DNA from 2 places in the Pseudoalteromonas sp. DL2-H2.2 genome. Region 1 is predicted to be linked to the other one. Evidence: riboswitches for the same ligand, from Rfam matches in the RefSeq annotation. Region 1 holds a riboswitch; the other holds the start of a gene.
The links. A riboswitch is a leader RNA that binds a small molecule or an ion and turns the genes downstream of it on or off. The one in region 1 is predicted to bind cobalamin.

Region 1 (15,272 bases):
GTTATCGAACATATTTTCTCGCCTCAAAATAGAACACTTAATTAAGCAAATTGGTATTAAATACCCAGGAAAGCGCGGTTTTCAGCCGGCAGATCTTTCATTGGGATCTGGGCTGCGATCACGCAAGGCTGATCAGGACGGGCATGGGCATGACGCAACGCGCCCAGTAAGTCCTCATAGCTGGTCACCCTAAGGCCAATCCCGCCGTTATATACGTGCGGCATATTTTCGTATTTCCAGCCGTTAAGCATCACGTAGTCCAGTGGCGCTTTGTCTGGCTCGGTAAAGAAAGTGCCGTCGATCAGGAACTGTTCGATGGCATACGAGCCGTTGTCTATGATCACTATGATGCCAGGTATTTGGTTCTGCACGAATGAGGAGAATGCCTGCGAAACCATCTGGAAGCCGCCATCTCCGGTGACTATCAGTGGTCGTTTGCCAGTTGCATAATAGGCACCGATCGCCGCCGGTGTACCCTGGCCGATTGACAGCCAGATTGGGTTTGCCAGGAAGCATTGAGTGTCCAGCACGGGAATATCGGCACCGGGGAAGCTGGCCAAACAGGTATCCAGGCTGATGTAATACGGGTCGTTTTGATCCATCAGGAAATCCCCAATGGCGGCAAAGATCCCATCGTGGCCCAGAGTGCCGCTGTAAGGGCTATCACCTAGCTTGGACTGCCACTGCGCGCGGCGATCCTGATAAGTTTGTCCGGCGACGGTGGGGATCTGGCGATCTGTGCGGCTCAATTCAGGCAGCTGATTGAGTGATTCCAAAGAGGCACCCAGCGACAATTTGGGCAGTACTTCAGTCCCTATCATGGCTTTATTAAAGGCCACGCGGAGTAGCTTGTCGCCCAACTTAGTGACCATATAGCGATGATCTATACCAAACAAGCAGCCCAATGCGATGACGCAATCCGACGATTCAACGCCCTGAGTTACGGTAGAGGGGGCCAAGTCACTGTCATAGACACCACAGAATAATGGGTGAGATTCACTGATCAGAGATTTAGAGAGTAACGTGGTGTAGAAGGGCAAGTTTTGTGCTTCGACAAAACGCAGTGCCTCATCAATCAGACCAAAGCGCACCAACTCGGCACCGAGCAAGACCACTGGATTACTGGCCTGGGCAAGTTTATCAGCGACTGCATTGGTGAATGCCCGTGCGCCACGTTTAAAGCGTTTCGGGCTGTAAGCCAGGTTAGGTGAGAAGTGACCTATAGGTTGTTTCCACAGATCCTGGGGGATCTCGATGTAAACCGGGCCAGAGCGCTCCATCGCCATGATCAGCAAGCGGTCAATACGATCTGCTGCGCCTTCGAGAGTACGGATCTCGGCCGCGCCCAAAGTGAGCTTACGAAAGACCTTGAGATCGGTTTTGCCAAAGCCTGTGGAGTGAGAGAAAAGCACGTCATACTCGGCTTCCAGGCGTAAGTCCTTGTCGGTGGGACCGCCATTGATCACGGCTAAGGGAACGCGCTCGGTCAGGGCACTGGCAATACCATTGGCCATGCTGAGCGTACCAACCCCATAGGCGACCGACACCGCACCAATTGCGCCCTGTCTGCCATAACCATCGGCAGCATAACCGGCTTCCAGCTCGTTGACGGTATTAACAAACTGCATATCCGGATCGGCCACCAGGCTGTCGATAAAATCCGAGCATGAGGTGCCCGGCACCCCGAATACGTGATAACAACCAAGTTGCTTTAATCTGAGCGTAATAAACTCAGCAACAGTGTAAGACATCTTCTTTCCTTATCTAGTTATGCTTTTTCACTTATGTACTGAACGGCTTCCAGCGCCGAGATCAGCGCGCCCTGGATCCATGAGTGGTACATAGAGCAATGTTCCCCGGCAAAGCACAGACGCTGCTCGGGCTGGGTCATCAGAGCGTAAAAGTCCTGATGATCTCTGGGGTTAAAAAAGGCGTAGGCGCCCGCTGAGTGGGTATGGTTAGTCCAGCTCCAGCGCAGCACACTGACAATATCGTCGCGTTCAATATAGGGGTGCACTTTTTTCAGTTCGGTGAAGATAAACTCTTTGAGCTCGAAGTTGTTCAGCGTATCCACCCGGCGCGCATGTTGACCCCAGGTGTAAGAGGCCAGCAGGTAACTGGGTGAACGTGATACCTGAGGATCTTTGTTGCTGGCGTTATCAGCAGGAAACCAGGTGTGGCCCAGGCCCACATCATAAATGGTACTGCCGCCGTAAATGCCTTCGTTCAGCTCCCAGAAGCGGTTTTTTGTCCGAACCAGCACTTTGGTTGCTGAGTCATAATTGACCTGGGCAAAAGCGCGGGACTTACCGGGGTTAATAGACTGGTTGAAGTCAATTTTACCGAGCACCCCGAATGGCAATGTACAAATCGCAAAGTCTGAGCGCAGGGTGTGCCTGGATCGATCTCTGAGCTGGTAAGTCACTGCAACGCCGTTAGCCTGGCTGTCGATGGCAACAACGCGCGCACCGGCTTTGAACTGCACTTTATGCTGGATCTTTTCGAACAGTTTACGCGGTAGCAGATCGGTACCACCTACCACCTCGTCGAAGCCATCAAACCAGACTCGTTCAAGCTCTTCTCTGAGGTGCTCGCTCAGCGAGGTGTGCATTAAAGTTGAGACGCCATAAATTGCGCTGACGTATTCCAGTGCATCCAGGCTCAGGCCTGCGGCGATAAAAGCGTCTTTTAGCGACATTTCATCCAGTGCTTTGAGCTTGTCACTGCGTAAAGTCCCATCGTAAAGTGCACGCTGTTCATCACCGCTGAGTGAATTCAGCACCTCAGTAATGGCGATTTCCCACATATTATCGGCAGACATTTTTTGCTCTCTTTCAGTCAAAGCAAAGTGCTGCTTCAATTGCTCAAAGCCGGCTTCATTACGCGGTACTTTCTGGCCCCGGATCATGGCAAAGGTTTTGTCATTTTCCTGTACAAAATGGCGCATCTTGAGCCCCATTTCACGGATGTAATGGCGGGTGAGGTGATGCTCTGTCGGGATCCGCATCGCGCCCAGTTCTGCGTACAGTTTGTCAGATTCACGCAATGTTCTGACGCGCCCGCCAATGTGGCTGGGATCCGCTTCCAGCAGCGTGACCTTTGCGCCCAGTCTGAGCAACTCATAGGCGGCGCTAAGTCCGGCCACACCGGCACCAATAATGGTCACTGTTGGGCGTGTTGCCAGGCTGTTGTTTGCCAATGCCCGAACGCTGTTCAGTGTGACCATAGGATCCGGCACTGAGTTAGAAATACCTTTTTGCATACTTTTCAATCCTTGTCTGCGTAGTTAAAGTTGCAGGGCCTGAGTAATTACCTCAGCCAGCTCGATTGGTTTGGTCACCATAGGTAAGTGGCCTGAGTCGAGGCTGTAGGTGTGCGTAATATTGATAGATTCGGCAATTTTCTGCTGTGATGGCAAAGAGATAATTTTGTCCTGAGTAGCAAACACATACGCTTTGTTGATGGGCGCTAATGTGGCTTTGCTCAGGGTGACTTTGCCATCGCCTGTGATGGCGGGCTCATCAACTGAGTTATCCAGCACAAACTGCTGCTGGCTTTTTTTCTGAGCTTCGGTAAACGACGCCAGGTAAGCTGACTTATCCGAAATCTTCAACCAGCCATCTTCATAGGTGATGCCTGCAAAGTAGTTTTCTTCATCCTGTTTATTGAGCAATGCAAATGGTTTGGCACCGTCAACAGGGGCAACTGCACTGACATAAACAAGGTCAGTGATTTTGACATCCTGGCACAATGTCATGGCTTTATGCGCCACCGCACCGCCCTGACTGTGAACAACCAGCGATTGAGGTTGCGGGTATGTGCGTAACTGATCACACAAGCTTTGCGCAGCATGATCCAGAGTGATGGACTTAGGGTCAATGTGGGTGCTGCGCCCTGGCAAGTCGACCACATAATTGCTGATCCCTTGTTTAGACAGCTGAGATTGGACAGCAGACCAGGCCGCGCCTTTCAAATGTGCGCCATGAATAAATATGACTGATTTATTAACGGCAACTGTTTGCTCAGAAAGAGATTGCGCGGGAGTTTGCGAAGAGACGCTATTACAGCCACTCAAAATGACAGCGCAGCACAGTGGCAACCAAGCCTTTGCGTTCATATTAATTCCTTCTTAATTAAAGTTAGGCAGTTGAAATCGCGGGCATGGTAGCAAAAAAATTTCCCAATATTAAGTACGGTTTATATCGTGTTTTCCTTGGTTTAACCTTTCATAAACATATGAGTTGCACATAGTGAGTAGATCTAGAGAGTATTGGACAAATGAGTTATGCATTTTATTTGGGTGATTATTCATTTCTGGAAGGCGATGAAAGACTAGACTTATGTCTAATCGATGAGAATAATTATTTCATGTTCATTGTGCTAAAAACAGAGCCGAAGGCTGGAATCGTATCTATTATCGAACCGTTTACTTGTTTTTTATTCATACGCATCTTTGGCCAAGAATAATTCATGCACGTTACGCGGCGTGACAATAATGCCATTTTATCCATTGTGCAAAGCACCAGGCCGAATGCTGCATAATTTTACAAGGCATCCCTTAGGGTGATTATTGTCAAAACTGCAGCTAATCTAAATAAAAATCATTATCGAAAAATTTGAAATTTATGTGTCAGAGGTATTTGTGGGCCGCTCAGGTGGCTTACAGCAGAAAAAACAATATGAATTACGTACCAAAATAGAAAGAGGTACTACTTATTGGTTGGGTGAAGTGACTGAACTTGATTAAGCAGTAAGGTATTGTGAGGCGCAGGTACGCCCAGCTGCTGTGCCAGCTCAACAATATACCCACACATGGCGTTGATTTCGGTGCGTCGGTGGTTTGCGACATCCTGAGCCATAGATGAAAAGTTCTCGGCAGTCAGGGTCATCACCTGGTGGGCGCGCGCGAGTTCCTCACTGAGCTTAAGGGGCACCCCAACGTGGTTTGCGACATTGCATGCTTCATTTAGCACTGACAACACTTGGGTGGCGTAGCAAGGTGCCCGCAAGCGGCCATTTTTGAGTCCGGTGAGGGCACTGAGCGGATTGATGGCCAGGTTGACGCAGAGCTTTTGCCAGCGCAACAGTGCAATGTCGTACGCTAAATGCGCATTTGGCAGTGCGGGGTCAATAAGTTGATTAAACAGTACCTGCGCGCGCTGTTGTGCAATCAGGTTACAAGGACCAAACATGCTTTGACCCGGACCGGTAAATTCAACCGTCGTACTGTTGGGTTTCCATCCTCCCATACTGGTGGACAGGAAAAACAGTCCCTGATGTTCAGATAGCGCATCGGTGATGGGAGTCAGGGTTTGCATCCCGTTATGGCTCAGAATGACATTGGCATCCTCACTCAAGTGAGGCCTGAGCGTGATAAAGGCCTCTGCAAGCTGATAAGACTTAACCGGAACAATACACTGAGAAATGGTTATTTGTTGTTGTGCCAGCGCTTCCCAGGTCAGACACTTTACAGGCAGTTGCTGGCGACACTGAGCGGTTTGAAAAAACACCGCATCAGTGGGCGTTCGGGTGATCAATGTGACCTGGTGTGTGTTTGCCAGTCGCTGAGCAAGTAACAGGCCTACTGCCCCTTTACCAACAATAAACAGCTCAGGCATCAGCTTTACCTGTTTTTTTGCAATAAGCCCAATAGGCTAAAAAGTAGCTGACGGCACCAGCGAGATCGGCAATAAAATCTCCCCACGATGCCTGGCGATAAGGCAGGGAGTCTTGCATCCACTCTATGCCGGCACCATAAAGCGTCAGTAATACCAAATGAAACCAGATCTTGAACCTAAATGCATGATGAGAGAAAAACGCCAGCACGAAAAACACCCCAAAGTGCGCGACCTTGTCGGCGTGTTCAAACCTAACAATTTGATTGGTCTGGATCTCTTTAGCAAACAAAAAGGTACAAACGGCCAGAGACAGTAATAACAGACATTGATAAAGTCGGCGTGCCACAAATACTTCCAAATCATTAGGGTTGAAAACGCCAGTATATCATTGAAATCTGAAAATAGGATGAAGCACAGGCATTCTGATCCTGAACCGAAAACGTTCGCAACCGGGGGTGTCGCGCCGCAGCCTTTGGATTGCTATAATCCGAAAAAACATTATCCAGGAGCTAGATATGCCTTCTTTTGACATTGTGTCTGAAATTGATATGACAGAGGCGAGAAACACCGTTGATAACGCCGATCGTGAACTGAGCACACGTTTTGACTTTCGTGGCGTAGAAGCCTCATTTGAGCTCAAAGACGAGGTGATTGTGCTCAAGAGTGAGTCTGAGCAGCAAGTGATGCAATTATTCGACATGCTGGTGGGCAAAGCCGCAAAGCGTGGTCTGGACGTTGCCAGCTTTGAGCTTAAAGATGTTGAAAAATCAGGTAAGTATGTGTCACGTAAGGTGATGCTGAAGCAAGGGATCGACAAAGATATGGCGAAGAAAGTCGTTAAAGCTATTAAAGATTCCAAGATCAAGGTGCAAGCGTCTATTCAGGGCGAGACGGTGCGTGTGACCGGTAAGAAGCGTGATGATCTGCAGGAAACCATGCAGTTGATCCGCGGCGCTGAGCTTGGCCAGCCTTTCCAGTTCAAAAACTTCCGCGATTAAACTGTGCGAGGTTAACCCCTTCTTTTATCTGGCATGCTGAGCGTCAACAATAGGCTTTAGCATGCTAGACGTCCATTGCTTTTTGTCCTCAGATCCCCGACAATAGCGCCAACTTTTCAGGGTGTCAGATCGGGAGCCCGGAGTCTCTGTAAGATCTGAATAATCGGGAAGCTGGTGCATGCCTCAGGAACTGGCATTAGTCCGGCGCTGCCCCCGCAACGGTGAGCTTATCGCAACTGTCTGGTTGGAATTAGTAAGTCCGGAAACCGGCCCTGAAGCCTACTCAATAGTTGTAATTCACGCGGTGGGCGTGGATCAGGGGATCTCATGTTTAAAAAATCTGCTTTAACCACGGCAATGCTGGCTGTGTTACCTTTCTCTGTGCTGTCTGCGCAAGACATTGAACATATTACCATCACGGCGAACAAGTTTGAGCAAGCTAGTGTCGATACATTGACTTCAGTTGCGGTGGTTAAGCGAGCTGAAATAGAGCGAGCTAATGTGCGTGACGTGCCAACCTTGTTGAATAACCTGGCCGGCATTGACGTGGTGCGCAGCGGGGGCTATGGCCAGAAAGCCAGTGTGTTTGTGCGCGGGGCTGCGACTAAATATACCCTGGTGTTGGTTGATGGTGTGCGGATCAGCGATGCCAACTCGGGCGATGTCTCGTTCACCAATATTCCAGTCAACAGCATTGAGCGTATTGAAGTGCTTAAGGGCGCGCGTGCCGCCATTTACGGCTCTGATGCGGTGGCCGGGGTGATCAACATTATTACCCGTGAGCAAAAAGGCCACCAGCTGGCACTGACCTCGGGCAGTCGCAACTATGGTGGTGCACAGCTGGCTGGTCAGTTTGAAGCGGATAAGCTGACCGTCAACTATCACTTTGGTTATGAAACAACAGATGGCTATGATGTGACTGCCAAAGATCCTGCCCAGCCACGCGGCAAAGAGCATGATCGTGATGCCTACGACAACACCAATATGGGTGTGAAACTGGGCTATGACCTGGTGCAGTATGGTCAGCTTGCACTGCATGCACAGCGCAGTGAAGGTGAGGCAGACTATGACTCAGCCTTTGGCAATGATGCGTACAAATTTGATAATTACACCACTAAGCTGGCCTGGCAGAAACAATCGGATCTATTGAGCCAGGAGGTGTCTGTCAGCCTGGCACAAGAAGAAAATACCCAGTTTTTGTCGGTGTTGCCAGTCGGTGGCACGCCGCCGCCAGAAGATATTTATAGCACTAAGCGGGATGAAATCGAGTATCGCGCCCGCTATAAACTCATGCCGTCATTACAACTGATGGGCGGTGTGAGCCGCTTAAATGAAGACTTGTCGTCATCGAGTGCGCAGTTCTCCATTGCGGAACGTGACAACACGGCCGTGTTTGCTGCGGCATTTTATGACAATACGCGTTGGTTGCTCAATGCAGTGGTGCGAAGCGATGATTACGAGCATCATGGCCGTGCCAATACCTATACCACAGACTTAGGGTTCAGAGCCTCAGACATAGTCACCTTTCGGGTTAACCATGGCACCGCATTTCGTGCGCCCAGCCTGACAAATGCGTTTGTTAAAGACAGCCCCTGGTACTTACCAAACAGCGAAATCAAACCGGAAGAGGGCACTTACAACGAAGTGGGGGTGACGGTGGATACCGCACAGGTGCGCTATGATGTAGCCATTTTTGACAATCGTATCGACAACCTGATCAGCAATGAGTTTGACGCGCAAACCAGTAAGTATATTCCCGCCAACGTGGGTCGTGCGCAGATGAAAGGCATTGAGCTTAGTGCACAATTCTCAGCCCTGGGCCTGGAACATGCCGCTAACCTGACCTTGCTGGATGCCAGAGATCAGGAAAAGCGTGAAGATTTACCACGTCGTCCTGGCAAAGCGTTTAACTATGTCCTGTCTAAGCAGTGGGACAAGCTGGATGTGAGACTGGCGATGCAATACCGTGATAAGCGTCCGTCTATCAGCTACTTTGATACCGACCTGCCGTCATACACGGTATTTAATCTGAGTGCCAATTACCAATTGCTTGAACCGGTTGCACTGACAATGAGAGTAGAAAACCTGACTGATAAAGCGTATTTCAACTCAGTTGCCAGTAAAACGGCTGACGGCACTTTGCTGCCTTATGAGCCGCCGGGCAGACAGATCTATGTGGGCACCCGCATTACCTTCTAATACCAATTTGCTTAATTAAGTGTTCTATTTTGAGGCGAGAAAATAGGATCGATAACAAGGCAAAAATTTTGCTATTTAGTTGTTCTAAATGAGAAATTTTTAACGCCGTTAGCGTCCTATTTAATCCTTCAAATTGACCAAGTATTAAGTGAAATTGGTATAATTATAGAAGGGGAATAAAAAAGGAGGCGATGCCTCCTTTTTTGATCTTCCGTGCTTAGCTTACGCAAGATAGTCGGCAAACTTCTGAGCGAATGCAGCTAACTTGGGTGCTATCATTACGCTACAGTAACCCTGGTTGGGGTTATTGGTATAATAGTCCTGATGATACTGCTCCGCAGGGTAAAAGTGCGTATGAGCCGATACTTCGGTGACAACAGGCGCACTCAGTGTGGGCGCTAACGTATCTATGTACTGCTGAGTTAACGTCTGTTGTTGTTCTGAATGATAAAACACGACGCTGCGGTATTGCGTGCCAATGTCATTGCCCTGACGATTCAGCTGGGTAGGATCATGCAGCGCAAAAAACATCTCCAGCAGTACAGAAAAGTCGACCTGCTGAGGGTCAAAGGTCAGCTGAACCACTTCGGCATGACCGCTTTGACCGGTACAGATCTGTTCATAAGTTGGGTTGTCGGTATGGCCGCCGGCATAACCAGAGGCCACGTGCGTGACGCCCCGGACACTGCGAAAGGCGGCATCAATACACCAAAAACAGCCGCCACCAAAGGTGGCAATTTGCTGATCCATTATTAAATCTCCCGTTCCTGTTGTGTTTGCGGGTGGGCATCGTGCTGCTCAAGCAATTTATCGCTGGTGGCCTGTGGTGATTGCGTGCGTCTTGCGAGCATGCTGTAGGCACAGGGGATCACAAACAGCGTCAAAATGGTCGCAACACTCACCCCGGCAAATACCACGACCCCGATCACCATGCGACTCTCTGAGCCCGGACCCGAGGCCAGTACCAGTGGAATGGCACTCATTACCGTGGTCAGTGAGGTCATGATAATGGGCCTGAGTCGCTGTACCGCCGCATCGATAATCGCCTGCTCAAAGGCCACACCCTTGTCTCTGAGCTGGTTAGCAAATTCAACGATCAGAATACCATTTTTGGCACTGAGGCCAATCAGCATAACAATCCCGATCTGGCTGTAAATATTCAGCGAGCTGTCGGTGGCATACAGGCCAAACATGGCGCCAACCAGCCCAAGCGGTACGGTCAGCATAATCACCAGCGGGTGTACGAAACTCTCAAACTGGGCTGCCAGCACCAAAAACGTCACGGTCAGGGCCAGAATAAACACATAGGTCATGGCCGATGCGCCTTCGTAAAACAGCTGAGATTCGCCCTTATAGTCGACAGCACCGTCTATGTCATTTTCCTCTGCTGCAACCTGGTTAAGGAAATCCAGCGCCTGCTCCAGCGTATAGCCGGGCGCCAGGTTGGCTGTGATGGTGATTGCCCGCATCCGGTTGTAGCGATTTAACCGCGATGCGGTGGCTTCTTCGCGAATGGTGATCAGGCTATCCAGCGGCACCAGTTGATCGCTGCGCGAGGTGACATAAATGTCGGCGATATCGTTTGGTGCGCTGAAATCGGCCTTGGTGCCTTTGAGGATCACATCATACTCTTCGCCGCGATCAATAAAGGTGGTGACCCGGCGCTGACCCAGCATGGTTTCTAAGGTGCGGCCAATATCACTGACCGAAACACCAAGATCGGCGGCCTTGAGTTTATCTATGCTGATCAAAAATTGCGGGAAGGTTTCTTTGTAATCATGATCGAGCCTGACCAGTCCCTGATTGGTGCGAGCACGGGTGAGAATGCGATCCCGCCAGTCGACCAGTTCGTCGTAATCATTGCCCTGTAGCACGAATTCGATGGGGCGAGACTGGCCACCTCCGCCGATCCCGCGGCGCATGATGGCAAAGGCGCGCACGTCGGTTACTTCACGCATTTTACCACTGAGCTCACCCATGACTTCCCAGGTTGAGCGTTTGCGTTCATCCCAGTCTGGCATGCCGACGATGGCGACGCCGCCACGACCACCCCAGCCCGGTACGCGTACCAGCACCCGGCTCAGTTCTTCATTTTCCACATAGGGCAGCAGGCGTTGCTCTATCTCGGCCATATTTGCGGCGTTGTTCTCGTAGCTGGCACCCTCCGGACCATTCATCATAATAAAGAAGGTGCCCCGGTCTTCTTTGGGCGTCAGCTCTGAGGGGATCTGCTGGAACAGTGCAAAGCTGGCGAAGCCGGCCAGTGCCAGAGTCAGCGTCAGGCTATAACGGCGATTGATGTTATCGCTGATGACATTACGATAGCCAGCTTCGAGGCGGCCAAATTGGCGGTCCATCCACTGCGAGAATTTGCTTTCTTTATTACTGGCTTTGAGCACTTTGGAGCACAAGGCCGGTGACAGAGTCAGCGCCGTGACACTGGAGAAGATAACGGCGGCACTGACGGCCAGTGCGAACTCGGTAAACAAGGCACCAATACGACCTTCCATAAATACCAGAGGCACAAAAACTGCGACCAGCACTAAGGTGGTGGCGACAATGGCAAAGCCAACCTCGCGCGCGCCCCGATAGGCGGCCAGCAGTCGCGGCTCCCCTAGCTCGATGCGGCGATGGATGTTTTCCAGCATCACAATGGCATCATCCACCACCAGGCCGATGGCAAGCACCAGTGCCAGCAGAGTCAGCAGGTTAATGGAATACCCCATGGCAAATAAAAAGGTAAAGGTGGCGATCAGTGCAATCGGCACGGTGATCGCCGGGATCAGGGTGGCGCGAATGTTGCCAAGGAAGATGAAAATCACCAGTACCACCAGACCCATGGCAATGCCCAGGGTGCGATATACTTCTACGATTGACTCGCGAATAAACACCGATGAGTCATAGCTGTCCTGAATGGTGGTGCCTTCAGGCAGGTTGCGCTTGATTTTTTCCAGCTCTTTGCGGGCGTTGTCGACCACATCCAGAGTGTTGGCCTTGGCTTGTTTGACAATGCCCAGGCCTATCATGTTTTTGCCATTACCGCGGAAGGTACTTTCGACATCGGCCGCTTCCAGGCGTACATCGGCCACCTCACCCAGTCGAACCAGATAGCCCTGAGCACCACGTTTGATCACCAGGTTATTAAAGTCTTGCTGGGTTTTATAACTGCGTGCAATGCGCACGGCAAAGTCGCGATCCAGCGATTCAATTTCACCGGCCGGCAGCTCGACGTTTTCGTTGCGCAGCACACGCTCAATGTCGCTGGCAGTAATGTCCCGGGCGGCCATAGCACGGCGGTCCAGCCAGATCTTCATGGCGTATTTACGCTCGCCACCGATGCGCACGTTTGACACGCCATCCACCACCGCCAGTCTGTCGACGATAAAGCGCTGGGCATAGTCGGACAATTGCAGGGTATCCATAGTTTCACTGTTGAGCACGAACCAGGCGATGGGGCTTTCGTCGCTGTTTGACTTCGACACTTCAGGCGGGCGAACCTGCTCGGGCAGCCGGTCCAGTGCCCTGGATACGCGCTCTCGCACATCGTTGGCGGCAGCATCAATATTGCGGTCAATGTTGAACTCTATGGTGATATTAGAGCGCCCATTGCGGCTGGATGAGGTAATACTCTTGATCCCTTCGATCCCGGAAATGCGATTTTCCAGCACTTGTGTGATCTTGGTTTCAACCACCTCGGCAGAGGCGCCGGTATAATCGGTACTGACACTGACGATAGGGGTTTCGATATCGGGGTATTCGCGCAGCGGCAACATGGTGAAGGCCACCAGGCCAAAGGTCAGCAGCAGCAGGTTGATAACAATAGCAAAAACGGGCCGTTTTACGGCTGTATCTGTGATCCGCACGCGCTACCCCTTAACCACAACGGCACTGCCGTTACGAATTTTGGTGGTGCCTTCGGTGATCACTTGCTGACCCGCAGACAGACCATCGATGGCAACCCAGCCCTGGAAGCGAGACAGCACGCTCACTTGTTGTTGCTTTGCCTTACCCTCGTTAATGGTGTAGATGAAGTGCTTGTCCTGTCTGGGGATCAGGCTTTTCTCCGGCACCATCAGCGCATTCAGCTCACCCAAAAAGAGCGACACATGGAGCAGCATACCGGGCCTGAGCAAATCTTGCGGGTTGTCAAAACTGGCCGTGACGCGAATGCTGCGGGTCGCGTCATCAATACGCGGGTCGATATGGGTAATGATACCTTCAAAGGCTTCACCCGGGTATGCATCGCTGGAGACGGAGGCACGCATATCGAGTTGCAGCTGTGCCAGGTATTTTTCAGGCACCTGAAAGTCCACCTTGATGATGCTGATATCATCCAGCGTGGCCAGTATACTGTTATTGTTGACGAAGCTGCCGACAGACACCATCCGTTGGCCCAGTACGCCATCAAACGGGGCATAAATGGCCATTTCGGCCAGCTTAGTGCGTGCCGTTTGTAATTGGATCTCCAGCGCATCAACAATGGCATGCTGGCTGTCCAGCTGAGAGCGCGCAGCCGACTGGGTTCTGGCCAGCTCTGTCAGGCGTTTAAGCTGACGCTGTTGTTCTTTCAGGTTGACCTCTAGCTCTCGTACGGCCAGCTGCTCTTTCAGATCCTGCAGCTGGGCGAGTTTGTCGCCACGTTTGACTCTGTCTCCATCGTCAAAGTACAAGGCGCTGATATAGTCACTTTGCGCACTGGTGATATTCAGGGCATGATTGGCACGGGCAGAGCCTATTGCATTGATGGTGATAGCCCGGCTTTGCTCTTCTATGGTGACCGCCGCGACCTGAGTCGGCGCGCCGGAGAACGGTTTGCTGTTACCCTTGCTGGCAGGCAAATAGAGATAGCCGCATAGAGCAATAAGCACTAAAATTATAAAAGGAAAGAGGGCTTTACCCGATTGACTGGCGCGCATAATTGATTCTCGTTGACTGCGGGGCTTTAGTGTACAAAAATTCCAAATAGAGCAAATCGTCGAACGTCCTGTATATTTGTGCATTAAACGAAAAGCGACCCAAAAGGGAGCCTTTATGTGGAAATTTGTACCCAAAAATTAAGGCATTATGAAAAAGTCTAAGCCATGCGAAAGATGTCAGAAAATACGTAAAATGGTGTTCTGGGGGATCATTATGTACGGTTTTTATTTGTGGTTTTATAGTTATGGTTGAACCGGTCAGGCTGCGTGCGTCAGCCAATCGCCACAGCATTGAGTTTATGCTGGTTGGTGCAATAGCGCTCATTGTTATCATGGTGTTTGTCACCTTACGGGCGACGCCCATTTCGTTACTTGAAACTGCTCTGGCGAGTGCCGCGATTGTTGCGATTATGCTGGGCTTTCTGAAAAGCCAGCAACCTTATTATAGTATTGAAATGAGTCCGCAGCGGCTGGTCTACAATCACAAGTTTGGAGAATTCTTACTTGAGCACGATAATTTTCACTCCAGTGGGGTGCCAAGTGTCACTCAAGGAGTTGAAACGCTTGAGTTAAATGTCGTAGGTATTAAACTAAAGGATATTGATGTATTTTTATCCCGTCTGACCCCAAGACTGGCTGGAAAATTACTGATAGAACAGCGGAATATTTTTTTACAAGCTGTTAAAATACATTGCAGTAATGGCAATTGCCCATCAGAATGGTTGATTGAAGAGGCGAGCTACATCTCACCGAATGGCCAGCCTTATTCTGGATTAATGGCGATGTTCGCAAATCGGATGCAGAACTTTAAAACGCTGACAGGCTACGACCTTATGTTGCCTGCCAATGTACTGGACAGGGATATCTGGCAATTTGCCACTGTCATGAATCGTTGGAAGTTAACACCCGAAGAGGTGGTCAAAAACTTGCATAGCGAGTTGGCTACCTCAGCAATGAAGTAACAGGATAAATACATGAGCTTTGATAAAGCTTTTATTAAAAGTGGTCGAAATACCCTTATCCACAAAGAGAAAAAGCTCGATTTAGTGATCGTGAATGGAGAGAATCACCCAAAAATTAAGGTGACTCCTACGGGATTGGTACCGTTCAAAGAAGAACTGCCAAAAAATCGTCGCGAGGCAAAAGAGCGTTACTTAGAGGTAGTTCACGTGGCCAGCGTGGATGTGTTTGGTGAAGTAAAGAGGCTGCTGTTTATCCAGGCGCTCGATGGACGTGAGTATAAGGTAGATTACAGCAAAATAGGCACAAAGCTATTTGTTCGGATCCATCAGGACAGTTACCTCTAGGCTATTCACCATCCACTACTCGCACGCCGGGCAAGGTATATTCTTGCCTGCTGTGCTCAATCCCCTGGCATAGTCACAACTAGTTTGTTGGCGGTCTCTGTGTGACTGTACAACGGATAAGTAACTTTTTGGGAGTTACCATGCTGAAGAAATCAGTACTGGCTCTGGGCCTTGCGAGTGTTTTAAGTGCTTGCGGGGGGGGCTCTGACGGTGATGAAAGCCCGAATATCAGTG
Region 2 (15,272 bases), 320 kb from region 1:
TTTGGGGCAGTGCTGCATCCCGCAAGTAAACTGAGTGCTGTGCCAAAGAGGCACGCAGAGAATGCTAAGCGCATGATTAGCTCCTTTTAATAGAACTTAATACGGTAAACTTTTTATTATTGCCTATCACCTTACAATTCCCGAACAGGCGCTGCAACTTATCAAGGTAATCAAGATGACGATTGCCAATGATCCTGAGTTCTCCGCCATTTCTCAGAGTATGTTTTGCTTGCAGGAACATTTGCCAGGCGATGTGATCGGTGATTGCCTGTGCCTGATGAAACGGCGGGTTGCACAGCACCAGATCAGCAGAGTTTGGCTCAAAGTCGCTGAGGCAATCATTTTGCACAAACTGGCAGTCGCCCAGTCTGTCTGGCAAGTTACTGCTGACATTCTCTTTGGCGCTGGCCACAGCCATGGCTGATTCATCAACAAAGGTTACCTGAGCGTTCGGCATCCGTGACAGCGTTTGTAACCCAATCACGCCGTTACCACAGCCCAAATCGATTACCCGCAATGGCTTTTTACCCGCTGGCAGATAGTTGATAAAAAACCGTGCCCCGATATCCAGAGAGTCCCGGGAGAAAACATTGGCATGGTTATAAATGGTGAAGGGTGAGTTTTCCAGTGCCCAGCTGACCGGGAACTTGTCCGCAACCGGCTTACCTGTGGTCGCGCAAAAGATCAGTCTGGATTTCTTGACCGCCAGGCTGGTGGTCGGCTGTTGCAAAAAATGACTAAAACTTTTTAGGGTTGAGGTGTGAATTTCTTTGGCTTTGCCTGCGGCCACAACGGGAATATCCGCAGCCATATGGCTGAGCTGAGACAACTGATGTTGTAGCAGTCCGGCATTTTTAGGTACCTTAATTAAGATCAGATCGCACTGCGCTGGCAAGGTTGCCAGGCTATCTTGCTGCGTAAGTTTCGCGTCGTCCAGCACCCAGTCGAGTTGGTTTTCAGCGAGGTTATGACAGGTTGCCTGCTGAGCCACAAATGAATCGCTTACCTGTGTGATCTGCCACTGGGCGTGATCTTGCAACTTGGCTGCCAGCGTACAACTCAGAGCGCCAAAGGCATCATTGAGGATCAGAATATCGCGAGCGTCCGGGTAAGCTGTGGTAATATGTTCCAGCAGGTATTCGTCAGCCGCATCCCAGGCTTGCAGGCTGCGATTTTTTTGCTCGAGAGGAAAACGATGCAGGGTCAGAGCCGTGCCGGCCAGTACAGCGTCGGTGATCATGATGGGGCGAATCTCACTCATGGTTGGTGCCACTACCTTGCATAGGTGCAAAGTACAGCAAAACTAACAGAACGCGTAATATAGCATGTCGAGACTGAACAAAGAATGTTTGCCCCCGGGTTTTGAGTATCTGCCAGCATGTCTGAGCTTTGAAAAAAGTCTGGCGCTTTATGCGCATTTAGCCTCCACCCTGGTTTGGCAGCAACCTGATATCACCCTGTTTGGCCGTACCACACCAATTCCCAGATTGCAGTGTTTTGTGGCCGACAAGTCAGTGTCCTATGGCTACTCGGGCACCCAGCTTGAAAATACCCCCTGGCCACCGGTTCTGAGTGCAATGCGAACGCGCCTGACGCGTCAGTTTGGTCAGGATTTTAATGCGCTGTTGGTAAACTGGTATCGGGATGGGCAGGACAGCATGGGCTGGCACAGCGATGACGAAGCAGAGCTTGGCGCTTGTCCGACTATCTTTTCTTTATCTCTGGGTGCTACCCGTCATTTCAAAATTCGCCACAAGCAGAGCCAGGAAATCCTGACTTTGCCTCTGCCTACGGGCAGTGGTTTACTGATGACAGGACGCAGCCAGCAAGACTACCAACATGCATTGCCCAAACAAGCGCGCGTTACTCAGGGGCGAATTAACCTGACCTTCAGAACAGTTGGTTAATGACGCATAAGTGCGTATAGTAGGCGCTAAATTTTCTCCGTACTGGGAGTGAGTTATGTCAATGCAACAACAAATCTATAGTAAACTTGCCGACGCTATCGCTTGCAAACACCTTAACGTTGTCAACGAAAGCCACATGCACAGTCGAGGTAGCGAGTCGCATTTTAAGGTGATTGTCGTCAGCGACAAGTTTGCCGGGCAGCGACTGTTACAGCGCCATCGCCTGATCAATGAGGTATTAAAGGAAGAGCTTGCCAATCACATTCATGCGCTGGCCATCCACACTTATACTCCAGAAGAATATGCCGATCAGCATGGCGAAGTGCCTGATTCCCCAAGCTGCCTGGGCGGTTCAAAATTCGATAGCGAGTGATCAGACCTGTGTTTTCAGGATCTGCATTTAAACTAACGCGGTTTTCATAATACAGAATATGTAGGAATAGACATGGTCATCAAACCTAAGATCCGTGGTTTTATCTGTACAAATGCCCACCCGGTGGGTTGTACTGAGCACGTAAAAGAACAAATTGCTTATGTTAAGGCTCAGGGGCCGCTTAATAATGGTCCTAAAAATGTCCTGGTGATCGGTGCATCAACCGGTTATGGCCTGGCTTCTCGTATCACTGCTGCATTCGGCGCAGGCGCAAAAACATTGGGTATCTTTTTTGAAAAGAAAGGCACTGAGAAAAGAACCGCGTCTGCTGGCTGGTATAACACGGCGGCATTTCAGCAGGCTGCAGATGAAGCTGGCCTGTGGTCCAAGAACATTAATGGCGATGCCTTCTCCGATGAATTAAAGGCCAAAGCGATTGAAACCATCAAAGCCGAAATGGGCAAAGTAGACCTGGTTATCTACAGCCTGGCATCACCACGTCGTACCGATCCTAAGTCGGGTGAGACCTTTTCATCGGTACTTAAACCAATCGGCCAGACAGTCACCACTAAGAACCTCAATACGACAATGCGCAGCATTGAAGAAGTGTCTGTAGAAGCGGCCAGTGAGGAAGAAATTGCCAACACAGTGAAAGTGATGGGTGGTGAAGACTGGGAGTTGTGGCTGGAAGCGCTGAAAGAAGCAGATGTACTGGCCGAAGGCTTCAAAACGTCGGCTTACACTTATATTGGTAAAGAGCTGACCTGGCCTATTTACGGTCATGCGACCATAGGTAAAGCCAAAGAAGATCTTACCCGTGCGGCGGATGCCATTAAAGCATCGACACAAGCGTTGAATGGAGAAGCTTATGTGGCGTCACTGAACGCGGTAGTCACACAGGCGAGCTCGGCTATTCCGATTATGCCTTTGTACATTTCTACGTTGTTCCGGGTAACTAAAGAAGACGGCACCTACGAGGGAACCATCGAGCAGATCCACGGCTTGTTTAGCGAAAACCTGTACGGCGAAAACCCTCGTTTTGACGAAGGTGGCCACCTGTTCCAGAACTATAAAGAGCTGGAAGACGGTGTACAGGCACGTATCAAGGTGATTTGGGATAAAGTTGACACCGACAGCATCGACGAGCTGACAGATTACGCTGGTTATCACAATGAGTTCCTGAAGCTATTTGGTTTCGGCATTGAGTCTGTCGACTATGATGCAGACGTGAATACGGTGGTTGAGATTAATCACTTAATCTAGCCCGCCAACGGGCAAAATCGCTGATTTTGCCCGTTCTCCCAAATACGCAGCACAGATAAACACCCACCCTCAATACCCGTCTATTTTTCATCAATACCACTTTGGTCTATATTTAAATTCTTGCAGTGTCGTCCGATGAACTAAATCCATTGTTAAGTCGTATTATTTTCATATTTCCACTCGCATAGTCAGTACGATTAATGTTAAAATTGCGGAAATATGTAAGGACTATATACCACGGTGCTCGTTTGCGGTTGCGGACAGGTTGGCCCGACTTTGTGTATGTTGTGCCAGCTCTTTGAATCCAATACAACTTAGAGAATAGTGCCGTGGTAAGTAAAGATTTTTCAATTTCTTTCCGTTAATGTAATGCAAGTGCGTATGATCAACATAAAAAAAGGTCTGGACTTACCCATAGAGGGCGCACCACAGCAAGTTATTCATGATGGTTCTGCTGTCAAACGAGTAGCTGTGTTGGGTGAAGAGTTTATTGGTATGCGTCCAACCATGCGAGTCCGTGTGGATGACCAAGTCAAGAAAGGCCAAGTTCTTTTTGAAGACAAAAAGAATCCTGGCGTCAAGTTTACTGCGCCAGCCTCTGGTGTAGTTAAAGAAATTAACCGTGGAGCCAAGCGTGTTCTTCAGTCCGTTGTGATTGAAGTACAGGGCGATGAGCAAATCACTTTTGACAAGTTCCCGGCTGCTGAACTCGGCAACCTGGATCGCGAAAAAGTGAAAGAAGTGCTGATCGAATCGGGTCAATGGCCAGCGTTGCGTGCACGTCCTTTCAGTCGTGTAGCAGTACCTAGCGCGTCGCCAAGCTCGATCTTTGTTACCGCAATTGACACTAACCCTCTAGCTGCGGATCCTGCTGTTGTGATCGCCGATAACGTGGAAGCGTTTGAAGCTGGTCTGGCTGTGGTTTCGCGTCTGACTGACGGCAAAGTGTTTGTTTGTAAGCAAGCTGGCAGCAAGGTGCCGAGCTCTTCGCTTTCTCAGGTAGAAGTACATGAGTTTGCGGGTGTTCACCCTGCTGGTCTGGTTGGTACACACATCCACAATCTCGATGCTGTTGGCGCTAACAAGCAAGTATGGCACCTGGGATACCAGGACGTCATTGCTTTCGGTAAGCTATTCCTAAGCGGTGAAGTTTACTCAGATCGTGTTGTTGCTTTGGCCGGTCCGAGTGTAAAGAACCCGCGTCTTGTTAAAACTCAAGTTGGTGCGTCGTTAACCGATTTAGTTGCAGGTGAACTTGAAGATGGTGAAAACCGGGTCATTTCTGGCTCTGTGTTAGCTGGTAAAACAGCCGCCGGTCCTCATGCTTACCTGGGTCGTTACCATGTACAGGTTTGCGTGCTGTCTGAAGGTCGCGAGAAAGAGCTGTTTGGCTGGATCGCACCGGGTAGCACTAAGTTCTCTGTAACCCGTACTTTCATCTCTCACTTTGCGCCAAGTCGTCTGTTCAAGATGACTACCTCTACGGGTGGCTCAAAGCGTGCGATGGTGCCAATTGGTAACTATGAGCGTGTAATGCCGCTTGATATCCTGCCAACTCTGTTGTTGCGTGACCTGATCTCTGGTGATCTGGACAGCGCGATTTCATTGGGTGCGCTAGAGCTGGATGAAGAAGATCTGGCGTTGTGTACCTTCGTTTGTCCGGGCAAATACGACTATGGATCAATCTTACGTGATTGCCTGACTACAATCGAGAAGGAAGGTTAAAATGGCCTTAAAGAAATTTTTAGAAGACATTGAACCTCACTTTGAACCTGGTGGTAAACACGAGAAGTGGTATGCCCTGTACGAAGCAGTTGCAACTGTTTTCTACACGCCAGGTTATGTCAACAAAGGCGGCACTCACGTACGTGATAATATCGACCTGAAACGTATCATGATCTTAGTTTGGATGGCGACATTCCCAGCTATGTTCTTTGGTATGTTCAACATTGGTCACCAGGCAGCTATCGCGCTGGGCAATGGTTTTGAAATTGCAAACACTTGGCAGGCGGCACTTTTCCAGCTGTTTGGTGGTGAGCTTACAGCCGACTCTGGCTGGGGCGCGAAGATGTTCTACGGGGCCTGTTTCTTCCTGCCTATTTATGCGACTGTATTTATCGTTGGTGGTTTCTGGGAAGTGTTGTTTGCTTCAGTGCGTAAGCACGAAGTAAATGAAGGTTTCTTCGTAACATCGGTACTGTTTGCCCTGATCCTGCCTGCAACGATCCCGCTGTGGCAAGTTGCACTAGGTATCACCTTCGGTGTGGTAGTGGCAAAAGAAGTATTCGGTGGTACAGGCCGTAACTTCCTGAACCCGGCACTGGCTGGTCGTGCATTCCTGTTCTTCGCATACCCAGGTGACATCTCAGGTGACACAGTGTGGACAGCGGTAGACTCTTTCTCAGGTGCAACTTACCTGGGTCAGGCTGCAACAGGCGCGCTTGATTATGACAACATGGTACTGTGGTGGAACGCATTCTACGGCTTTATTCAAGGTTCAGTAGGTGAAACCTCTACACTGGCTATCATGATTGGTGGTTTGTTCCTGATTTATGTTCGTATCGCATCGTGGCGCATCGTCCTGGGTACTTTCCTGGGTATGGTTGTGATGTCTATGCTACTAAACATGATCGGCTCAGACACTAACACAGTATTTGCTATGCCTTGGCACTGGCACTTAGTACTGGGTGGTTTTGCATTCGGTATGTTCTTCATGGCAACCGACCCGGTATCTGCGTCTTTCACAGACAAAGGTAAGTGGGCCTATGGTGCATTGATTGGTGTAATGGTTGTGCTTATCCGTGTTGTTAACCCGGCATACCCAGAAGGTATGATGTTGGCAATTCTATTCGCAAACCTGTTCGCACCACTTTTCGACCACATGGTTGTGCAGTCAAATGTGAAGAGGAGATTAGCACGTGTCTAGTAACAATGAATCTATCGGCAAAACGCTAGGCGTTGTTGTTGGCCTATGTTTAGTGTGTGCGGTTGTCGTATCTTTTGCGGCAGTACAGCTTCGCCCACTGCAGCAGGCAAACAAAATCGAAGACGTGCAGCGCAACATTTTGGCGGCTGCTGGCGTTGAGAACGTTGAAAACGTGTCAGAAACCTACAATCAAGTGATCGATGCACGCGTTGTAGACATGAACACCGGTGAGTTTGTAGACACAGATCCTAACTCATTCGATTTCACTATGACTAAGTTCGATGCAGAGCGCAGTGTGGCGCTTCCTAAAGAGGAAGACATTGCAGGCGTTCAGCGTATGACGACTGAGTCTCCGGTTTACCTTGCGAAGAACAGCAACGGTAAATATGAGTCTGTGATCCTGCCAATTCAGGGTTACGGTCTTTGGGGTATCATGTACGGCTTCGTAGCATTGGATTTGGATGGTGAAACCATTCAGGCAATCAAATTCTACCAGCACACTGAAACTGCGGGTCTGGGTGGTGAAATTCAAAACCCAAGATGGACTGCAACCTGGGAAGGCAAAAAGCTACCAATCGACGTAGTGAAAGGCACAGCAGGTAACGACGTGCATAAAGTAGATGGTCTGTCTGGTGCAACGTTAACGTCTAACGGTGTTGAAAATACATTTACGTTCTGGACAGGCGACGATGCGTTTGGTCCATTCCTTGCGAAAGTACGTGAAGGGGCATTGAACTAATGGCAAACTCAAAAGAAATGAAGCAAGTCCTGTTTGGACCTGTCTTCGCAAATAACCCAATTGCACTGCAAGTACTGGGTATCTGTTCTGCGCTGGCAGTAACATCGAGCCTGAAAAACGCACTGATCATGTCAATTGCATTGACTGTGGTAACTGCGTTCTCAAGCTTGTTCATCTCTATGATCCGTAACCACATTCCGTCAAGTGTGCGGATCATCGTTCAGATGACCATCATCGCGTCTCTGGTTATCGTTGTTGACCAGGTACTTCAGGCATTTGTGTATGCCACGGCAAAAGAACTGACGGTATTCGTTGGTCTGATCATTACCAACTGTATCGTAATGGGTCGTGCAGAAGCCTACGCAATGAAGTCGCCACCTCTGATGTCATTCCTGGATGGTATCGGTAACGGTCTTGGTTACTCGGTTGTCCTGATCGCGATTGGCTTTGTACGTGAGCTGTTCGGTGCTGGTGCACTGTTCGGTGTTGAAATACTGCCACTGATCTCTAACGGCGGTTGGTACCAGCCTATGGGTCTGTTGGTTATGCCATTTAGCTCGTTCTTCCTGGTAGGTGTATTCATCTGGGCACTACGTACCTGGAAGAAAGACCAAGTAGAAGCTAAGGCATAAGGGGAGAGAGATGGAACATTATCTTAGTTTATTTGTAAAAGCGGTTTTCGTTGAAAACTTAGCGCTATCTTTCTTCCTGGGGATGTGTACTTTCCTGGCGGTATCTAAGAAAGTAACTACCTCATTCGGTCTGGGTGTTGCGGTAATCTTCGTACTGGGCGTTGCTGTACCAGTCAACAACGTGGTTTATCACGCTATCCTGGCACCGGGCGCACTTGAGTGGTTAGGTTTCCCAGAAGCTGACTTAAGCTTCCTGAAGTTCCTGACATTTATCGGTGTAATCGCGGCACTTGTACAGATCCTTGAAATGACTCTGGACAAGTTCTTCCCGGCACTTTACAACGCTCTGGGTATCTTCCTGCCTCTGATCACAGTTAACTGTGCAATCTTTGGTGCGGTATCCTTCATGGTTGAGCGTAACCTGAACTTTGGTGAGTCAGTGATCTTTGGCTTAGGTTCTGGTGTGGGCTGGGCGCTTGCTATCGTATTGCTAGCAGGTCTTCGCGAGAAAATGAAGTATGCTGATATTCCTGATGGTTTACGTGGTCTTGGTATTACCTTTATCACTGTAGGTCTGATGGGCTTTGGCTTCCTGTCATTCTCTGGTATTTCACTTTAAGGTAGCGAGGAAACTATACGATGGAAACTATTGTATTAGGTGTAAGTATGTTCATCGCTATCGTTGTGGTGTTGGTACTTATCATCATTGCAGCGAAATCTAAGCTGGTACCTAGCGGTGACATCATGATCGGCATTAATGGCGATCCTGAAAAAGCAATTAAATCTGCACCAGGCGGTAAGCTGTTAGGCTCACTGGCTGATGCTGGCATCTTCATTTCATCTGCCTGTGGTGGTGGTGGTTCATGCGGTCAGTGTCGCGTCCACGTTCACTCTGGTGGTGGTGACATTTTGCCAACTGAACTTGATCACATCACTAAAGGTGAAGCCCGCGAAGGCTGTCGTCTGGCGTGTCAGGTTGCTGTTAAAACAGACATGGAGATTGAAGTTGAAGATTCAATCTTCGGTGTGAAGAAGTGGGAATGTACTGTTATCTCTAACGATAACAAAGCAACCTTCATCAAAGAGCTTAAACTGGCTATTCCTGACGGTGAGGTTGTACCTTTCCGCGCGGGTGGTTATATCCAGATTGAAGCGCCTGTACACCATGTTAAATACGCAGACTTTGATATTCCTGATGAGTATCGTCCGGACTGGGAGCGTTTTGGCTTCTTCAAGCTGGAGTCTAAAGTAGACGAAGAAACGATCCGTGCATACTCAATGGCGAACTACCCAGAAGAGTACGGCATTATCATGCTGAACGTACGTATCGCAACTCCGCCGCCTAATAACCTGAGCCTGCCTTGTGGTAAGATGTCATCGTACATCTGGTCACTGAAAGAAGGCGACAAAGTCACGATTTCTGGCCCATTCGGTGAATTCTTCGCGAAAGACACTGATGCAGAAATGGTCTTCGTTGGTGGTGGTGCAGGTATGGCGCCAATGCGTTCACACATTTTCGACCAGCTTAAGCGTCTTAACTCTGAACGTAAGATGTCTTTCTGGTACGGTGCACGTTCTAAGCGTGAAATGTTCTACGTGGAAGATTTCGACGGCCTGCAGGCTGAAAATGATAACTTCCAGTGGCATGTTGCACTTTCTGATCCTCAGCCTGAGGATAACTGGGAAGGCTACACAGGCTTCATTCACAACGTACTTTATGAAAACTATCTGAAAGATCATGAAGCACCAGAAGACTGTGAATTCTACATGTGTGGACCACCGATGATGAACGCGGCGGTTATCAACATGCTGAAAGACCTGGGTGTTGAAGATGAAAACATCCTGCTTGATGACTTCGGTGGTTAAGCTGAAATACATATGATCTTAAAGTGGTTTTTAAGATAAAATAGAAGCCCCTTAGCAGTTTTGCTGAGGGGCTTTTTTTATGGGTAATACTCCGCACCAGGCGGGGGTTACTGTCAAATGATACCAATTTGCTTAATTAAGTGTTCTATTTTGAGGCGAGAAAATATGTTCGATAACAAGGCAAAAATTTTGCTATTTAGTTGTTCTAAATGAGAAATTTTTAACACAGTTAGCGTCATATTTGCTCCGTCAAATTGAACAGGTATTAAGTGAAATTGGTATAAATTACAAGGGATGACACTGATGCTAAGACAGAGCCAGTTTTGTTTAGTTTTTTTATTGAGCATGCTGCTTGTGGCATGTGGCCAGGCAAACAAATCAGCTGAACCTATTGTGCTACAGGGTAGTACGATGGGCACAACCTACAACATCAAAGCGTTTGCAGAGAACACCACACTGACAGAAGCGCAGTTACATACGGACGTAGAAGCGGCACTGAAAGCGGTGAACCAGTCTATGTCGACCTATATACCGGATTCTGAAATCAATCAGTTTAACCGACTGGCCGCTAACCAGGTCATGCCTGTCAGTGAGGACTTCAGAAAGGTGGTGGCAGAGTCCATTCGTCTGGGTCAGTCTACAGAAACTCTGGATGTCACCATGGGGCCGCTTATTGATTTATGGGGATTTGGCCCGGACAAACGCCCGACCAAACGGCCTTCTGACCAACAGCTGGCGCAAATGCGTGAGGAAATTGGACTGGATAAGCTTATTTTAACCGATGCGGGCCTGGCAAAAACTCTGGACCACCTGGAGCTGTCTTTTTCAGCAACCGCGAAGGGCTACGGTATAGATAAAGTGGCCGAACTCATCGAGTCTCACGGTATCACTAATTATATGGTGGAAATTGGTGGCGAACTGAGACTGTCGGGTACTAAGCCGGGTGATGAGCCCTGGCGCATCGCTATTGAGAAGCCGGATGCACCGGTTGGGCAAAGACAAATTCACAAAGTGATTGAGCCGGGTAAGAACAGTGTGGCGACGTCAGGCGATTATCGTATCTTTTATGAAATGGATGGTGAGACCTTTACTCATCTGATCGATCCGGGTACGGGTAAACCTGTCAAACACGATCTGGTGTCTGTGACGGTATTGCACCCTTCTGCGATGACGGCCGATGGACTCGCGACAGCGCTAACCGTAATGGGGACGGAACGCGCCAGAGCGTACGCCGAGCTACACGATTTAGCGGTCTACTTGATCAGCAAAAGTGATGACGGTCTGAAGGTGTATGCCAGCAGCGCATTCAAGCCTTATTTATAAGCGGATCTGTGTCGCGAACGTTTCAACTTAAGCGCGTTTAGTTATATAATGAGCACAATTCACCGTCACACATCCACACCTGTGGATGACTATGCAAAAGGGGCCTGAGATGTCACTATTTTTACTTACCTTCGGATTGCTGTTGTTGATCGCCGTTGCGATGGCGGTAGGCGTTATAGTACAGAAGAAATCAATGGCCAGTAGTTGTGGTGGACTGGGCTCCATGGGCATCGACAAGATCTGTGATTGTGACGACCCGTGCGACAAACGCAAGAAGCGTCTTAAGAAAGAGCAAATGTGGAAAGAGAATCAGATTCTTTAATCCGCAGCTTCCACCAAAAACGCAAGCCCAGGCTTGCGTTTTTGCGTTTCTGGCCCCGAATAAATGAGCCCTAATCCAATGCAACAAACCTTGTACTTTATTCGCCATGGTGAGCCACTTGAAACCGGTCGTTTGCTTGGGCGCACAGATATGCCGGCAAGCGTATCGGGTAATGAACAGGTCTTTGCCCGCCTTCAGGTGTGTGATCCGATAGCTCAGGTGATTAGCTCTCCGCTGCAGCGGTGTCAGACAGTGGCGCGCGCGTTTTGTGAATCAGCCGGCTTGCCACTCCAGGTTGACCCCAGACTCAGTGAAATGGATTTTGGCGACTGGGACGGACAAAGCTATGAGGCGCTCTGGCAGTCAACACAGTCGCCCGGAATTGGGGATTTCTGGCAGAGCCCGTGGCAGCATACGCCACCAAACGGTGAACAAATGTCAGCATTTCACTTACGCTTAAGTGACTGGTGGCAGGAGTTCACAACAACGCCCTCATCCCAGAGCACCGCCATTGTTACCCATGCGGGGGTAATTAAACAGTTGCTGGCGATCTGGTTAGGCTTGCCTGAGGGCTTTGATACGCATTTATCTCGTCTGGAGATAGGCTATGCCAAAGTGATTAAAGTAACTATCTTCTTTGATGACACCGGTCTTGCCTGGCCGAAAGTTGTGTTTTAGACGTCTGGACTTCATAATAGGCGCTAAATCTAGAATCGTATTGTATTGGCAGTCATTGGGAATGAGGTGCAAACCCTCAGCTGTCCCCGCAACTGTAACGGACTTTTATACCAATTTGCTTAATTAAGTGTTCTATTTTGAGGCGAGAAAATAGGGTCGATAACACCGCTCACGCGTCCTGCTATCGCTGAGGCACCTATGTCCATATAGGCGAGGCAAAAATTTTGCTATTTAGTTGTTCTAAATGAAAAATTTTTAACGCCGTTAGCGTCATATTTGCTCCGTCAAATTGAACAGGTACTAAGTGAAATTGGTATTAGTCTGAAGCCAGATACCAAGGCCAATACCTACACTTAAGCGGGCGCACTTAAGTCAGTACAGAAGGCCAGTCGTAGCAATACGAGTGGCCAGCTCTGCTGCCGTCCGTATTTGAGGCGGTATGACTTCACCACAAATATCCGTACATAACCTGAGCCTGAACCTCGGCAATAAGCCTGTGCTAAGCGGATTAAATTTTGCTATTGCGCGCGGTCAGTTTATTGGCCTGATTGGGCCAAACGGGGCGGGAAAATCCAGCTTATTACGCTGCCTGTATCGTTACTGGGAGCAGACTGAGGGCGAAATTCTCTATGCGGGTAAACCTGTGTCTGACTACCTCCGCCGGGCTTATGCGCGTCAGGTTGCGGTTGTTTTACAGGAGATCCCCAGTCAGTTTAACCTGGCGCTGTTTGAGGTGGTGGCGATGGGGGTCACACCACATAAAACCCTCTTTAGCACAGTCAATGCCGACGATAAGCTGCGTATTTTAGAAGCCATTGAGCGTGTGGGCCTGAGCCACAAGGCACAGCAGCAGTTTGACTCCCTGTCCGGAGGCGAAAAACAACGAGCGATGATAGCCCGGGCCATGGTTCAGCAACCTGAGTTGTTAATAATGGACGAGCCAACCAGTCATCTCGATGTGAAATACCAGATCCAGATCATGGAGCTGGCTAAAGCCATGGGGGTGACTGTGATTGCCTCTTTTCACGACCTAAACCTGGCGGCGGCGCTCAGCGACGAGTTGCTGGTGCTGGCACAAGGAACCCTGGTGGCTCAGGGCACACCTCTGGAAATCATAACCCCCGACTTACTCAGCGACATTTTTGGGGTGTGTGCCGAAGTAGAAACAGTACCCGGACTCCACAGCAGCGCAGCGGGAGTGCCCCACATTCGTTATCATTATGGGTATCAGTTATGAAGGCATTACTGATACCTGGCCTCATTTTGGCCTGCATGTTCAGCCTGCTCAGTGCGCTGTCTGTCGGGGCCGTTTCTCTGAGCTGGGGTGAAGTCTGGCTGGCATTGAGTAGTTATGACAGCAGCATACTGAGCCAAAAAATTGTGGTTGAGCTGCGATTACCCCGCACTTTACTGGCCTTTTTCGCCGGCGCCGGGCTGGCTATTGCCGGGCTCATTCTGCAAACCGTGACCCGAAACCCGCTGGCCGATCCTTACTTATTTGGCATCTCCTCTGGCGCCTCATTTGGTGTGGTGTTGCTGGTCGCGCTGTTTGGTGTGCAAAGTGCGCTGGCATTGTCCGGTGCCGCGTTTGCGGGCAGTGCTGTGGCAATGGGTCTGTTGCTGCTGATTGCCTTTCACAAAGGCACCGCCCTGGTTGAAAACATGTTGTTGTCGGGTGTCGCTTTGACCTTTTTATTCTCTGCCTTTACCAGTTTGCTGTTGTACTGGAGCGATCCGCAAGCCATCAGCGCGATTATATTCTGGAGCCTGGGTAGTTTCAGCCGCGCAGACTGGCAATGGTTGTGGCTGCCTGCATTGGTTGTTTCAGCCGGTTGTGTTTTGATGCTGTTAATGCGCCGCAGCCTGAATGCTCTGCTGGTTGGAGATGAGAGCGCGGTCACACTGGGGGTGAATGTCCACCGGCTCAGGCTGGGCATGTTAATTTTGGCATCGATGTTAACGGCCGTGATTGTCGCGGCCTGCGGTGGCGTCGGCTTTGTGGGCCTGATGATCCCCCATATCGTGCGCTTTTTTATCTCTCAGGTTCGCACTGTGGGTATGTTAGCGACGGCCTTATCAGGTGGACTCATGATGCTGTGGGTCGATGTACTTGCCCGTACCCTGATAGACAATCAGGAGCTGCCGATTGGGGTGATCACCTCAGCGATTGGCAGCGTGTTTTTCTTATCGCTGTTAATCGCCAAAAAGCGTGCCGCCAGCATCTGATCTAACCGGAAACTTTATGATCCCACAACTCAACCGCCAGCATGACACGCATATTCAGCACACCATAGATATGAAGACTAAGCCTCAGGGCGCTTTGGGCAAGCTTGAAACGCTGGCACATCAGCTGGTCACGATTTTAAGTCAGGGCATGGAGCGCAGTCAGCTTGAAAGCGAAAAACCAGATATTGTGCGTCCTCAGATGCTGATTTTTGCCGGCGATCATGGCATTGCAGGCGAAGGCGTTTCCATTGCACCCAGTGAAGTGACCGCCCAGATGGTGGCTAACTTTGCCACTGGTGGCGCGGCCATTAATGTTTTATGCGCTCAGCTTGGCTGGCAACTGAGCGTGATTGATTGTGGTATTTTGACGCCACCGGCGCCTGAGCTGAATGTGGTGTCGCAGCGTCTTGGTAATATCACCCGACCTTTGCACCTTGAACCCGCACTGAGTGAAGCGCAGTTGGAGCAAGGCCTGGCATTAGGTCAAGAAGCGGTAAAGCCTGCACTGGCATCAGGCACTAACTTATTTGCATTGGGCGAAATGGGGATCGGCAACACCACCGCGGCGGCGGCCATTTTTTCTGCCCTGAGCGGGCTGACAAGTGCTGAAACGGTCGGGCGAGGCACCGGCGTCAGCAACGAGGTAGTAGAGAAAAAGCAACAACTTATCGAGCAGGCTTTGCGATTACATCGTGAGGCATTGCATGACCCACGTGAAGTATTGCGCCGTTTAGGCGGGTTTGAGATCTGTCAGATGGTCGGTGCCATGCTGGAGATTGCCCGTGTTCAGAAGGTCATTCTGGTGGACGGCTTTATTGCGACAGCCGCAGCCATGCTGGCTTATCGGATTGACCCTGCGTGTAAAGATTATATGGTTTTCGCCCATTGCTCGGGTGAGCTTGGGCATCAGGCGATGCTGAACTGGCTCAATGTTGAGCCACTGCTGAACCTGAACATGCGACTTGGTGAGGGCACGGGTGCTGCACTGGCCTTACCCTTGTGTCAGAGCGCGCTGGC

Region 2: linked by a shared signal. The riboswitch ahead of L1285_RS03630 (ABC transporter ATP-binding protein) and the one ahead of L1285_RS05050 (TonB-dependent receptor domain-containing protein) in region 1 are both predicted to bind cobalamin.

The regions. Positions count from the first base shown of each region.
Region 1 covers NZ_JAKGBD010000002.1:523,747-539,018, reverse strand. Annotated here, with positions in the region: gene L1285_RS05080 (thiamine pyrophosphate-binding protein) at 57-1,751, opposite strand; gene L1285_RS05075 (flavin monoamine oxidase family protein) at 1,769-3,262, opposite strand; gene L1285_RS05070 (alpha/beta hydrolase) at 3,287-4,117, opposite strand; gene L1285_RS05065 (ketopantoate reductase family protein) at 4,710-5,618, opposite strand; gene L1285_RS05060 (VanZ family protein) at 5,611-5,964, opposite strand; gene L1285_RS05055 (YajQ family cyclic di-GMP-binding protein) at 6,134-6,616, shown strand; cobalamin riboswitch at 6,724-6,905, shown strand; gene L1285_RS05050 (TonB-dependent receptor domain-containing protein) at 6,944-8,815, shown strand; gene msrA (peptide-methionine (S)-S-oxide reductase MsrA) at 9,038-9,565, opposite strand; gene L1285_RS05040 (efflux RND transporter permease subunit) at 9,568-12,678, opposite strand; gene L1285_RS05035 (efflux RND transporter periplasmic adaptor subunit) at 12,682-13,731, opposite strand; gene L1285_RS05030 (DUF2982 domain-containing protein) at 13,977-14,693, shown strand; gene L1285_RS05025 (hypothetical protein) at 14,706-15,038, shown strand; gene L1285_RS05020 (Lcl C-terminal domain-containing protein) at 15,179-15,272, shown strand, end outside.
Region 2 covers NZ_JAKGBD010000002.1:206,537-221,808, reverse strand. Annotated here, with positions in the region: gene L1285_RS03700 (YajG family lipoprotein) at 1-74, opposite strand, end outside; gene L1285_RS03695 (methyltransferase) at 77-1,240, opposite strand; gene L1285_RS03690 (alpha-ketoglutarate-dependent dioxygenase AlkB family protein) at 1,326-1,907, shown strand; gene L1285_RS03685 (BolA family protein) at 1,963-2,280, shown strand; gene fabV (enoyl-ACP reductase FabV) at 2,353-3,543, shown strand; gene L1285_RS03675 (Na(+)-translocating NADH-quinone reductase subunit A) at 3,925-5,268, shown strand; gene L1285_RS03670 (NADH:ubiquinone reductase (Na(+)-transporting) subunit B) at 5,270-6,469, shown strand; gene L1285_RS03665 (Na(+)-translocating NADH-quinone reductase subunit C) at 6,462-7,208, shown strand; gene L1285_RS03660 (NADH:ubiquinone reductase (Na(+)-transporting) subunit D) at 7,208-7,840, shown strand; gene nqrE (NADH:ubiquinone reductase (Na(+)-transporting) subunit E) at 7,851-8,459, shown strand; gene nqrF (NADH:ubiquinone reductase (Na(+)-transporting) subunit F) at 8,480-9,706, shown strand; gene L1285_RS03645 (FAD:protein FMN transferase) at 10,052-11,029, shown strand; gene nqrM ((Na+)-NQR maturation NqrM) at 11,139-11,351, shown strand; gene L1285_RS03635 (histidine phosphatase family protein) at 11,415-12,029, shown strand; cobalamin riboswitch at 12,030-12,229, shown strand; gene L1285_RS03630 (ABC transporter ATP-binding protein) at 12,469-13,266, shown strand; gene L1285_RS03625 (FecCD family ABC transporter permease) at 13,263-14,255, shown strand; gene cobT (nicotinate-nucleotide--dimethylbenzimidazole phosphoribosyltransferase) at 14,272-15,272, shown strand, end outside.